3 regions of the Pontibacter rugosus genome follow, and region 3 is predicted to be linked to each of the others. Evidence: riboswitches for the same ligand, from Rfam matches in the RefSeq annotation. Region 3 holds a riboswitch; each other region holds the start of a gene.
What was found. Region 3 has a riboswitch for S-adenosylmethionine ahead of metH (methionine synthase). Riboswitches for the same ligand answer to the same signal wherever they lie in the genome.

Region 1 (4,393 bases), on a different contig from region 3:
AAGTTTTATAGTGTCTGTAAGAAAGCATGGCAATAGCACGTGCCGTTTTCATACCTTCTTTACCTGCATTTGCTGTGCTGCTTTCCCAGCTCGGGTCCTGGCGAATAGCCATGCGTTGCGTTTCGTTAAAGGCAATACCCCACGGTGAGTGGCGTGCATTACTGGCCACATGCACCAGCCGCTCAAATACATCCGGCTGCACCAGTGCCCACTCCAGCGCCTGCTGCCCACCCAGCGAGCCACCAATCAAGGTATGGATGCGCTCCAGCTCCAACTCCTGCCGCAGCAAATCGAAAGCACGCACTACATCCCGGTTCGTGAACTGCGGGAATGTATGGAAGTATGGCTGTAAAGTTTTTGGGTTGATAGACAGCGGCCCGGTAGAGCCATAGCAACCACCAAGTGTATTGGCGCAAATCACAAACCACTCACGCGGGTCGTAAAACTTATCTTCTCCAAAAAGATCGCACCACCAATCGGTAAAATCTGAGCTGCCGGTAAGGGCATGGCACACCCACACAACATTGCTACGCTGAGGATTTAGCGTACCATAAGTGGTATAAGCCAGCTGGAAGCCCGGAAGTGTAGCTCCGGACTCCAGCTGAAACTCTTGTTGATGGTGAAATAACTGAGGTGTTGGCATAGTAATTTTAAACTGCGGCTGGCTCTTCTGCCTGTACTTTAGCAAAGGCTTGCGCTATATCTGCTTTAATGTCTTCTATATGCTCGATGCCTGCGGAAATGCGCAGCAGCGTTGGCTCCACGCCTGCGTTTAGCTGCTCTTTTTCTGACAGCTGCTGGTGCGTGGTAGAAGCAGGATGTATGATAAGGGTTTTGGCATCGCCCACGTTAGCTAAATGGCTAACCAGTTCCAGGCTGTTTACGAATTTCTCTGCCTGCTGCTGATCGCCTTTCAGCTTAAAAGACAATACTCCACCAAAGCCTCGCTTTAGGTATTTCTTAGCTAACGAATGGTATGGGCTGCTCTCAAGGCCTGGGTAATTTACACTCTCTACCTGCTCATGCTGCTCCAGCCATTCAGCCAGCGCCTGCGCGTTCTGCACCGTTCTATCCACGCGCAGCGAAAGTGTTTCGAGTCCCTGCAGTAGCAGGAAAGAATTAAAAGGGCTAATGGCAGGGCCAAAATCACGCAGGCCTTCGACACGGGCACGTATGGCGAAAGCTATGTTACCGAAAGGTCCGTCCGATCCAAAAACTTCCCAGAAGTTAAGGCCGTGGTAGCCTTCGCTTGGCTCCGAAAACTGTTTAAATTTGCCGTTGCCCCAGTTAAAGTTACCGCCGTCTACAATCACACCGCCTATACTTGTGCCGTGGCCTCCAATCCATTTTGTAGCAGATTCAACCACCACATTAGCGCCGTGCTCCAGCGGGCGGAACAAATAACCTCCTGCACCAAACGTATTATCTACCACCAACGGAATGTCATGCTTCTTAGCAAGTGCGGCAATGGCTTCGAAATCCGGAATGTTGAAACGCGGATTGCCGATGGTTTCTACATAAATGGCTTTCGTCCTATCGTCAATCAATTTTTCATAGCTTTCTGCCTCATCACTTTCAGCAAACCTTGCCTCTATACCCAGTCGCTTGAACGATACTTTAAACTGGTTGTAAGTACCGCCATACAGGTAATTTGTGGTAACAAAATTATCTCCGGCCTCCAGTATGTTGTTAAGAGCTATAAACTGCGCCGCCTGTCCTGATGCTACTGCCACGGCCGCCACACCACCTTCCAGCGCCGCAATGCGTTTTTCAAACACATCAGAGGTAGGATTCATGATGCGGGTATAGATGTTGCCAAATTCTTTGAGTGCAAACAGGTTAGCACCGTGTTCGGCGTTTTTAAAAGCATAAGAAGTAGTCTGGTAAATAGGCACCGCACGCGACTGTGTTGTTGGATCTATTTCCTGGCCTGCGTGTAGCTGTAGTGTTTCGAAATGCAATGCTTGTGACATAATTATGCTGATTTAATAAGGTTAGCTTGGGAAAATATAAACTAAAAGAAAGGATGCTGTTGAGCCGCAAAAAGCCTGATTTGTTTACAGCGTAGCCATAGCAGCAGACTTAACATCTGCCACTAAGCCGTTCTGAAAACAGGATTTTTATACTTGGATGATCAACAACAGTAACACATGCTGCACATGGGCGTGCGCATGACAAATTGTTTAGCAGGAGCTAAATAAAGATTTTGCGACAGGTTATACCCTGCCGGTGCAAATGATACTACGAGTTGTGTTGGCTTAATTCCCTTGTTCATTTTCGTATCAATTTATATTCGTCCGGCACCCTGCCGAACTCAGGAATTAGCACCTTAACCACGGTAGTTAGGTTGCTAGCGCTTCATAGAGCCTGTCTCTCCACGCTTCTTTATAAATCAATATCCGCAAAAGGGACAATTGACTTGATGTTGCAATTATACGGGACGAATTTTTAAAAAGCCAAACAAAAACAACATTTTTTCACAACACATACTTTATCCTCCTGAAAATTAAAGCATTAGAGGCCATACATTATTTAACTATACTTGCAGCCGCTTGCATCAGGGTCTCTATTTATCTTTAAATCATGATTTTACATATTTGGTGTTCTGTGTTTTTGTGAAGAAAGCTTTATCTTAGAGCCTTAGGAGCCGGCAATCTGCTGGTAGTGCAGGTGAAATTTTATTGAGCGAGCGATGTCCCATATCTATATCAGCCATAGTATAAGCCACCAGGAACAACCTGGCCCCCTCTCCCTGCATGCCCTGCACCAGCAGATACGCGAGGAGTTGGAGCTTGCTTTTCCAGATAGCTATTGGGTGGTGGCTGAGATAGCACAGGTAAACGTAGACCGCCGCAAAGGCCACTGCTACCTTACCCTGGTAGATAAAGGCGACGATGCCCGGCAAATGCTGGCACAGGCCCGCGCTACTATCTGGGGCTCGCGTTACCAGATGCTGGGCCGCCACTTCGAGGAAAAAACAGGCCAGCCGCTGAAGGCAGGGCTAAAGGTGCTGTTGCAGGCAACAGTGCGGTTTCACGAGCTTTATGGCCTTAGCCTCGACATTACCAACATTGATCCCAACTATACGATCGGTGACCTTGCGCGCCAGCGGCAGGAAACCTTGAAGCGTTTAGAAGCTGAGGGGCTGATGGAGGCGAACAAGGCGCTAGAGCTGCCGATGGTGCCGCAGCGCTTGGCCATTATCTCCTCTGCCACGGCTGCCGGTTTCCAGGATTTTGTGCATCAGCTGCAAAACAATAGCTACGGCTATACCTTCAGCACAACGTTGTTTCCGGCCACTGTGCAGGGCAACGAGGCTCCGGCTTCTGTAGCCAGTGCTTTTGCCAAAATCAGCAAGTATAAAGATCAATATGATGTAATCGTGCTGATTCGTGGCGGTGGTTCCCAGACAGACCTAAGCTGCTTTGATGACTATAAGATAGCCGCATCCATCGGAAAATCTCCGTTGCCGGTGCTGACGGGTATTGGGCATGAGCGCGACGAAAGTATAGCCGATTTGGTAGCGAACACGCGCCTGAAGACACCTACGGCCGTAGCGGGTTTCCTGATTGACAGGTTCAGAGCTGCCGAAGAGTACAGCGAAAGCTTGTTCGATAGCATCCGGATGTTTTCGGCACAGCAGATGAAACTGGCACATGACCAGCTGGAGCGCCTCAGCCATCGGGTAAACAATAACACCAAACAGATATTACAGGCACGAAAGGATAAACTGGAGATACTCTCCCGCGGATTGCTGCTTAAACCAAAGTCCTACATCGAAGCGCAGAAGCACCACGTAAGTAACCTGGAAAAAGACCTTAACTCCGAAACAAAAGATTTGCTATACGAGCAGGAGCGGCTGCTGCAGGAGCTATCGGTGTGCGTGGAAGGCAAAAGCCAGCGCTACTTGCACATGAAGGAGCACGAGCTGAACCACCTGGTGCATTGCCTGGAAACGGAGTCTAACGACAAACTGAAACAGGAACAGTTAACCTTTACCAAGTATAGCGACAAGCTAACGTATGGTGTAAAAAACAAAATGCAGCATGAGAACCACAGGCTAAAGCTGCTGGAAATGAGTGTAGAAGCCAATAACCCAGAAAAGCTGCTGCTGCGTGGTTACACGCTGACTTTAGTAGACGGGAAAATAATTAAAAGTGTAAAAGACGTGAAAGATGGAGACGTGGTGCAAACCAAAATGCAGGACGGCTCCATCCATAGCTTAGTTGTAACTATTGATACTGATGAGTAAGGATTTGAACCAAATGACCTACCGCGAAGCAACGCAGGAGTTGGAGGAAATACTACGTGCCATAGAAAATGATGCCGTAGACGTAGATGAGTTGACGCAAAAGGTACAGCGATCGTCGCAGCTGATTAAGCTGTGCAAGGA
Region 2 (4,393 bases), on a different contig from region 3:
ATGGATTTAGGCGCGGTATTGGATAACCCGATGCTCTTCCTGGTAGGTGCCATTTGGATCCTGTTCCATATCGTGATTATGCTTGTTGTGGCCAGGATCATCAAAGCTCCGTTCTTCTATGTGGCGGTGGCCAGCCAGGCAAACATTGGTGGCGCAGCCTCAGCTCCAATTGTAGCAGTAGCTTTTAATAAGTATCTTGCTCCGGTGGGAGTTTTACTTGCTGTTCTTGGCTATGCTGTTGGTACCTACGGGGCTTACCTGTGTGGCCTGATGCTGCAATACGTATGGAACCTGCTGGCTTAAGTTAGTTTACCCATAGTTGAGAATCCCCTTTAAGAAATTAGTATCTCTTAACGGGGCTTTTTGTGTCTGGTAGCTTTAATGTTAAGGAGTGGTCTGTAGGTACCATTTCACAAGTATACGTTTCATAGCTGAAGATATCGCACGGACAGGTCGCGACCTGTCCCTACAGGATATACTAAAGCTCCGTCAGCAGAGACTATCTGAATGATTCCAGTCCTTGGGTTGAGCGCCTTGTGCATGTTGCGGTGCCCGAAAGGGCAGCCCGCAGCGGAGCGAGGAGCAGCTTCAGGCACACAGCGCGATACCCGAGGACGAGGCCTCGCGGCCTTGAGCGCTCCAAAGTATAAAGTGAAACGACAGGTAAGTGGGAGCTGGAGGATGAAAGGCAGCTAGGAAAAATAGCTTGTTTCAAGCTACGACATACAGTCGCTATGGAAGTATGGCCGAGGCTGTACAGGTATGGCTCTGCGAGCCAGTAGAGCTGAAAGCTCTACACCAAAGAAGGCACTAGCTGCAAGCTAGCGCCAGCATGTATGAACTTGCTTTACAGAAAAGATATGGGACAAGATAAGGCTGCGAGCTTGTGCCAGAGAGGTTAGTTGCAAACACATATGTTACCAATACAGCCGATGCTTGCGCCAGGTAAGTTGTAGAAAGCAGCAACGGAAAGTATGGCTTTCCAAGCAAGTGGAGTCACAAACCCTACACCACTTTAAGACACGAGTTAGAAACTAATCCCAGCGGAGGGAGCAGGACGATAACAGCAAACAGCAAAGATAGCTTAATTGAATATTTTAAGAACAGAGGCTATGAAAGCTTATACTTCTTTTACATATACTTCTGATACAAATTATATAGTATAACCTTATCCTTTTCCGTCAGAACATCATTAACCTCATCCTGAACAAAGTGCAGCTTAAAGGCACGAATGGCAGCAGGCAAATCACGGGTGTCAAAGCCGATGATGCGTAATGCCTCTTTAGGATTGAATATAAAAGGTATGGTAGAGACTGTGTCTTGTGGCTGTAAGATAATGGCTGGGGCCGTACCAGTGCTATCTGAAATGACGATAGGAGCAGCTGGTTGTAAATACTTTTCTAGTATGCCTTCATCGTACCACAAGCCATAGCCGTGTTCAGCTAGTTTCTTCCACGGAAATGTGTGGTTAGGGTCGTTTTTGCGTGTAGGAGCAATGTCGGAGTGGCCGATAAAATTAGCTGTTGGTATGTTATACGTTTTCTTCAGCATGTCCAGCACCTGCAGCAAGCTAGCAGTCTGAGCTTCCGAGAAAGGTTCAGCGCCATTATTGTCCAGTTCGATGCCAATGGAAGAGGAGTTAAGGTCTGTGTCGTTGCCCCAACGTGCAGCCCCGCCATGCCAGGCCCGGAGGTTATCGTTTAGCATGTGGTATACTTTGCCGTCGCGGCCAATCACATAATGAGCACTAACTTGTGTGCTGGGCTGGGTGAAGGTGTTCAGGGTTTGCTCCGTAGAGTTTTGTGCGGTATGGTGAATGACTACAAAGTTGGGCCGCCGCATACTGAAATTAGTTGTTCCCACCCAGTAATCACCTTGCTTTAGTTGCTCTTCTCCTGGTGTAAGGGCAGGTGTTACCCGTAGCTGTTTAGCGAATGCCTTCACCTGTTTATGATGGGCTTTATTGGTGCTGGCATAGGGGTTAGGTGTGCAGGCAGTGAGCGTGGCACAGGCGAGCAGTACAGATAAAAGGGCGGAGGCGTTATACTTCATGATCATCATTTATACGCCTCAAGCTATACAAATTACCTTTATCAACGCAAGCAAAAATTGCAAGAGCAGCATGCATTAGGCTATCTTGAGTTAGAAAACCTGTACTGATAGTTTGCTTTTTTGATTATCGTGACCTTACCTTTGTGCCATCTTTATGCAAGATTTATAAAGAAGAGGGGAGAGAGCAGGCTCAGAGAACCTCTAGCAACCACGGCTGCTGCCGTAAAGGTGCTAACACCTGCCCAGGTTTGGGAACTATAAATTATTCCAATGCGCGTATTACTTCAAGCTTCTATTTATCCGGTTTATACTTCTGTAACAGCCCTTGTAAACGGTTGTTGTTGCTGTTGTTAAAACTTTCTCGCAACTAAGGTTGCCTATTATCCGCCTGTTCCAGGCAAAGCAATCAATGTTTTTTAACTAATATTAAGCTGGTGGTACAGGCATGCCTTGTGCGCTCACCAGCTCCTCATTTTCATGAAACAGATCAAACAGACAGGAGGCTATGCCTTGCTGCCCTTCCTGGTTTTTGTATTCACCTTTTTAAGTGCAGGAATTCTGCTGGATGATTTCTATGCGCTTCCAGCACCTGTGGCGGTAGTGCTGGGTATAATTGCAGCTTTCTTCATACTTCGCGGCTCCGTAGAGGCCAAAGTGGAAGCACTTATCCGTGGTTGTGGCGATACCAAGATTGTAACCATGTGCCTTATTTACCTGTTGGCTGGTGCCTTTGCCACTGTTACCAAAGCCGTAGGCGGTGTAGATGCTACTGTAAACCTGGGCCTGAGTGTGTTGCCGGTGCAGTATTTAGGCCTTGGCGTCTTCTTGCTGGCAGCGTTTTTATCTACAGCTACAGGTACTTCGGTAGGGGCTATTGTAGCGCTGGGGCCGATTGTGGTAGGGCTGGCAAACCAAAGCCATACTTCGTTGCCGCTGTTATTGGGCACGCTGCTGGGGGGAGCTATGTTTGGTGATAACCTGTCTTTTATTTCTGACACCACTATTGCCGCCACACAAACGCAGGGATGCAGCATGCGCGATAAATTCCGCGTTAATATCCTGATAGCCGGACCCGCTGCGCTGGTTACACTGGTGCTGTTGTTGATTACCGGCCTGGCAACACCGGCAGTACCTGGTGCGCTGCCGGCGGTGCAGGAGGGTTACTGGTTACTGGTTTTACCATACTTGCTGGTAATCGCGCTGGCCATTTCAGGTATGAACGTGTTTGTGGTGCTCACGCTAGGCACCCTATCTTCAGGTGCACTAGGGTTAATTAACCATCAGCTGGATGTGCTGCAGTTTAGCCGCAGCGTGTACGAAGGCTTTACAGGTATGATCGAGATTTTCCTGCTCTCTATGCTGACAGGTGGCCTGGCGCAGATGGTAAGTGAGGCCGGAGGGATAGCCTTCCTTCTGAAAAAGATCAGCAAAGCGACAAAAGGGTATACATCTGCACAAGCAGGTATCGGAGCCTTAGTAGGTGGAACCAATACGGCTATTGCTAATAATACCGTTTCGATCGTGGTAACAGGTGAGGTTGCCAAAGAGATCAGCACCAAGTATAGCATTGATAAGCGAAAAACTGCTGCTATTATCGATGTATTTGCCTGTGTGGTGCAGGGGCTGCTACCTTATGGTGCACAAATTCTGATCCTGCTCAGCTTTACGGAAGGCCAGCTTTCATTCATAGATGTATGGTCTTATGCCTGGTACATTTACTTGCTGCTTGTCTTTGCACTGTTAGCCATTTACACGCCTTTCGTGGATCATTTTCTGGCTAAAGAACCAGCGGATGAAGCTACAGTGGCTGCTTTATAAAGGTCAATTTTGAAAAGGGGAGACACTGGCGGTCATTCTATTGTCTCTCCCTTTACTACCTCCTCCGCTGGCGCTAGCTTGCAGCTAGTGCCTATTATGGTGTAGAGCTTCCAGCTCTACTGGCTCGCAGAGCCATACCTGTACAGCCTCGGCCGTACTTCCATTGCCGCTGCTTTCTGCTTCCTCGAACAAGCCCATTATGGCCTCGGGCATCACGCTGTGTGCCTGAAGCTGCTCCTGAATGAAGAAAGGGAGGTGTTTCTGCATTGCCGCATGTACAGGGCTTATACTTTATAAATGGAAACTATACTTGTTAAATCAAGCCTCGTGATTTCAGCTCCAAATACTTGTTGATGGTATTAACCGTTAGTTGCTTAGGTGGTGTAAGTATGGCGTGTATACCATGCTGCTGCAGCTGCTTTACAATTTGTCGCTTGTCAAAATCAAATTTTTGGGCGATTGCCTTGGTGTATACTTCCGCTGTGTTATTAGCAGGCTTCTCCAGCAGCGCATGCAGTTCTGT
Region 3 (4,393 bases):
ATTCACACTGTTATCCACATCTAAATTTTATTATATATTTAAGTTTAAATATCTTTATTTGCCTATAAATTAAGGGATAAGAGCTGGTGAGGTGGTGGTGTTAGGCATGTTGTTTCAGGCAAGATGTTAAAAGATGAAGCATTGTTTATGGCTGGTCTGGTTGAGCTTGGTATAAATATTGTGGAAAAGTGGGTTTGGTTATATTGGCTCCAATGATCTGAATTACAGATTGTTGCAAACTTTTTTAGCAAGTGCTAAAAAAGTTAGTGTGGATATCAACATTGTTTTCCACATGACTGTGTGAGGGTTGTGTAGTTGGTAAACAATTTGTTATACAAGGCGTTGCATGTATCAAATAATTGCCGTACTTTTGCGGACTAAACTTTAAACATACATTGAAGCTGATGTACGCAATTGTAGAAATCGCAGGTCAACAGACCAAAGTAGAGAGCGGTAAGTTCATCTACGCTAACAAGCTTTCCGGCAATGAAGGTGACGCCGTTGAGTTCGCCAATGTTCTTCTTACAGACGATAACGGTAACATTACTGTTGGCGCTCCTTTTGTAGATGGTATCAAGGTAACTGGTAAAATCTTAGGGGAATTCAGAGCTGACAAGGTTCATATCTTCAAGAAGAAGAGAAGAAAAGGGTATAGAAAGTCGAGAGGTCATCGTCAAAACTATACTAAAGTTCTTATCGAGAGCATTGGTTAAGCAGTAAGAAGAAATTAATCGTTGAATCCTTTCAGGCTTAGTTCGCTAACCTGAGTTAAATAGTTAAAAAGATGGCACACAAAAAAGGAGCTGGTAGTTCTAACAACGGCCGTGAATCACATTCTAAACGTCTTGGCGTTAAGATTTACGGTGGCCAGGATATTATCGCTGGTAACATCATTGTAAGACAAAGAGGTACTGCACACCACCCAAGTGTAAACGTAGGTATGGGCAAAGACCATACCCTGTTTGCATTAACTGATGGTGTTGTTCAGTTCAGAAAAGGAAAGAAGAACCGTTCTTACGTTTCTGTACTTCCTAAAGTACAAGCTGAAGCTTAGTATTAAGTATAGCTGATACGAGGAAAGAGGGATGTCGAAAGACATCCCTCTTTTTGTTTTATACTTGTTGCTTAAGGATATCTAAGCCTCATTTAGCGCAAGCGTCCGCTTGTGCCTTAAACCACCGCCGCTAACTGCAACTTATACTTCGCCTACTGGGGCAAGTCTTCAGACTTGTATCCTGCTATGATGTCAGGTTTGTAACTCGACTGGCTTGAAAAGCCATACTTGCGCAGCGGGGGACTATACTTGTTTCGGCCATACTTGCTTAGCTAAGCTTTCGCAACTTCAGCCAAGCTATACTTCCTAGCTTCCGCTTATCCTCTAGCTCCCAAATACCCATTGTTTCATTTTATGCTTTGGAGCGCTCACGGCCGCGAGGCCTCGTCCTCGGGCATCGCGCTGTGTGCCTGAAGCTGCTCCTCGCTCCGCTGCGGGCTGCCCTAGCGGGCACCGCAACATGCACAAGGCGCTCAACCCAAGGACTGGAATCAGTTCTAGTAGCTGCTGATTTCACCATCATTCATATGTAGAATTTGTAGGGACAGGTCGCGACCTGTCCGCTTAATACCATCAGTTACAGCGCTTATACTTCAGCTAGAGCAACAGCACTTCTCCCTCTCCAGTTATTAGGAGAGGGTTGGGGTGAGGAGAATTCCCCTGATCAGCCGCAACGACAAAGTAGTTACTTGCCCAAGAAGCAGTAGCGGAAACCTCCCCACCTTGGACAAGGAGGGGCCGGGGGTGGTTCGCCAAACCTGCTCCACAAACTCCTACACCCAAGTTTAAACAGCAAACAAAACGAACTTGACCCACTGTTCTCCACATTTCCATGCAACAAATTTCTTTTTTCCGCATATAACCCTTTACTTTGCAACATTCTTATCAAGAAAGACTGAGGGACAGGGCCCTTTGACGTCTTAGCAACCATGTTTATAGCTTGGTGCTACCTCCCTCCTGGAGCTACTGCTGCCAGGGAAGATAAGACTGCTCCTACCTTTGTAGGTGTTTTTCTTGATAAGCTGCGTAGACAATTACGAGAAGAAAGACACCGAAATGACAAAATCACATCCGATTTATAAACTGCTGCAAGAGCGTGTGCTAGTGCTGGATGGTGCGATGGGCACTATGATTCAGCGTTACCAACTACAGGAGTCCGACTTCCGTGGGGATCGCTTCCAAGATCATACCGGCGACCTGAAAGGGAATAATGATCTCCTTTCCATTACCCGTCCAGACGTAATCAAAGCCATACATGCTGAGTATCTGGAGGCTGGTGCCGATATCATCGAAACCAACACCTTTAGCGGTACCAGCATCGCCATGGCCGACTACCACCTGGAGCACATCGTGTATGAGCTGAACTATGAATCGGCAAGGCTGGCACGTGAGGCAGCAGATGAGATAGAAGCTAAACTACCGGGCAAGCCGCGCTTTGTAGCAGGTGCCATTGGTCCGACAAACCGTACCGCTTCGCTTTCCCCGGATGTGAACCACCCTGGCTACCGTGCCATCACCTTCGACCAACTGGTGGAGGCCTACTATGAGCAGGTGCGCGGCCTGGTGGATGGTGGTTCTGACCTGCTGCTGGTAGAAACAGTATTTGATACACTGAACTGTAAAGCGGCGCTTTTTGCGATAGACCAGTATGTGCAGGACGGCGGCAAAGAGCTGCCGATTATGGTGTCAGGTACGATCACGGATGCCAGCGGCCGTACCTTGTCTGGCCAGACGGTAGAAGCGTTTTGGAACTCCATCTCGCATGCACCTATACTTAGCATTGGATTTAACTGTGCTTTAGGTGCGCGTCAGCTTAAAACCCACATCAAAGAGCTTTCCCGTATTTCTGATACTTACATTAGTGCCTATCCTAATGCTGGTTTGCCAAACGCCTTTGGCGGTTATGACGAGACGGCACAGCAAATGGGCGAGATTGTAGAAGAGTACCTGAAAGAAGGGCTGGTAAACATACTTGGCGGTTGTTGTGGTACTACGCCAATGCACGTAAAGGTTATCTCTGACCTGGTGCAGCAATATAAACCACGCGTTCCCACCCCCGTTGCCCCTCTTCCTCGCTACAGCGGCCTCGAGCCCCTCACCATCTACCCCGAAAGCCTTTTTGTGAATGTAGGTGAACGTACCAACGTAACCGGCTCCAAAAAATTCGCCCGCCTTATTGTAGAAGAGAAGTTCGAGGAAGCCTTATCTGTGGCGCAGCAGCAGGTAGAAGGCGGTGCCCAGATCATAGATGTGAACATGGACGAAGGCATGCTTGACTCAGAGCAGGCCATGGCCAACTTCCTGAATTTGATCGCCTCTGAACCTGATATTTCGAAATTGCCTATTATGATCGACTCTTCTAAATGGAGTGTGATCGAGGCAGGTTTGAAATGTGTGCAGGGCAAGAGCATCGTTAACTCCATCAGCTTAAAAGAAGGCGAAGAAGCATTCAAAAAAGTAGCTCGCAAAGTGCGCCAGTACGGTGCAGCCGTTGTTGTGATGGCCTTTGATGAACAGGGCCAGGCAGACACCTTTGAGCGCAGAATAGAAATTTGCGAGAAGTCTTACCGCATTTTAGTCGATGAAGTTGGCTTCCCGCCGCAGGACATCATTTTCGACCCTAACATACTGGCTATTGCCACAGGTATAGAAGAGCATAATAACTATGCTGTAGATTATATTGAGACGGTAAAGTGGATCAAAGCAAACCTGCCGCATGCGCTGGTAAGTGGTGGGGTGAGTAACCTGTCGTTCTCGTTTCGGGGCAATGATCTGGTGCGCGAGGCCATGCACACGGTGTTCTTATACTATGCCGTGCAGGCAGGTATGGACATGGGCATTGTGAATGCAGGTATGATGGGCGTGTACAGCGAAATCCCGACGGAACTGCGCGACCTGATTGAAGACGTAATCTTTAATCGCCACCCCGACGCTACGGAAAAGCTGGTAACCTATGCCGAAAAGGTAAAAGGTAAAGGTAAAACAGCTACTGGAGCAGACACAGCTTGGCGCGATGCCCCAGTAGAGGAGCGCCTGAAGCATGCACTGGTGCGTGGGGTGGTGGAGTTTGTAGAGGAGGACACGGAGGAGGCCCGCCAGAAAGCTACTAAAACGTTGGATGTGATCGAAGGTCCGCTGATGGCCGGTATGACGGTGGTAGGTGACTTGTTCGGTGCTGGTAAAATGTTCCTGCCGCAGGTGGTGAAAAGTGCGCGTGTGATGAAAAAGTCTGTCGCTTACCTGCTGCCTTTTATGGAGGCTGAGAAGCTGGCTGACGATACATCAAAGTCAACCGCAGGCACTATATTGATGGCTACCGTGAAAGGCGATGTACACGAC

Region 1: linked by a shared signal. The riboswitch ahead of ACFQ2O_RS02095 (O-acetylhomoserine aminocarboxypropyltransferase/cysteine synthase family protein) and the one ahead of metH (methionine synthase) in region 3 are both predicted to bind S-adenosylmethionine.
Region 2: linked by a shared signal. The riboswitch ahead of ACFQ2O_RS11425 (Na+/H+ antiporter NhaC family protein) and the one ahead of metH (methionine synthase) in region 3 are both predicted to bind S-adenosylmethionine.

What each region holds. Positions count from the first base shown of each region.
Region 1 is NZ_JBHTLD010000009.1:1,715-6,107, forward strand. It holds gene metX (homoserine O-acetyltransferase MetX) at 1-643, opposite strand, end outside; gene ACFQ2O_RS02095 (O-acetylhomoserine aminocarboxypropyltransferase/cysteine synthase family protein) at 651-1,973, opposite strand; SAM riboswitch class I at 2,285-2,394, opposite strand; gene xseA (exodeoxyribonuclease VII large subunit) at 2,693-4,252, shown strand; gene xseB (exodeoxyribonuclease VII small subunit) at 4,245-4,393, shown strand, end outside.
Region 2 is NZ_JBHTLD010000095.1:7,402-11,794, forward strand. It holds gene ACFQ2O_RS11415 (DUF819 family protein) at 1-303, shown strand, start outside; gene ACFQ2O_RS11420 (N-acetylmuramoyl-L-alanine amidase) at 1,132-2,052, opposite strand; SAM riboswitch class I at 2,213-2,316, shown strand; gene ACFQ2O_RS11425 (Na+/H+ antiporter NhaC family protein) at 2,530-3,870, shown strand; gene ACFQ2O_RS11430 (hypothetical protein) at 3,955-4,137, opposite strand; gene ACFQ2O_RS11435 (DUF58 domain-containing protein) at 4,184-4,393, opposite strand, start outside.
Region 3 is NZ_JBHTLD010000046.1:16,323-20,715, reverse strand. It holds gene rplU (50S ribosomal protein L21) at 405-713, shown strand; gene rpmA (50S ribosomal protein L27) at 785-1,054, shown strand; SAM riboswitch class I at 1,934-2,042, shown strand; gene metH (methionine synthase) at 2,111-4,393, shown strand, end outside.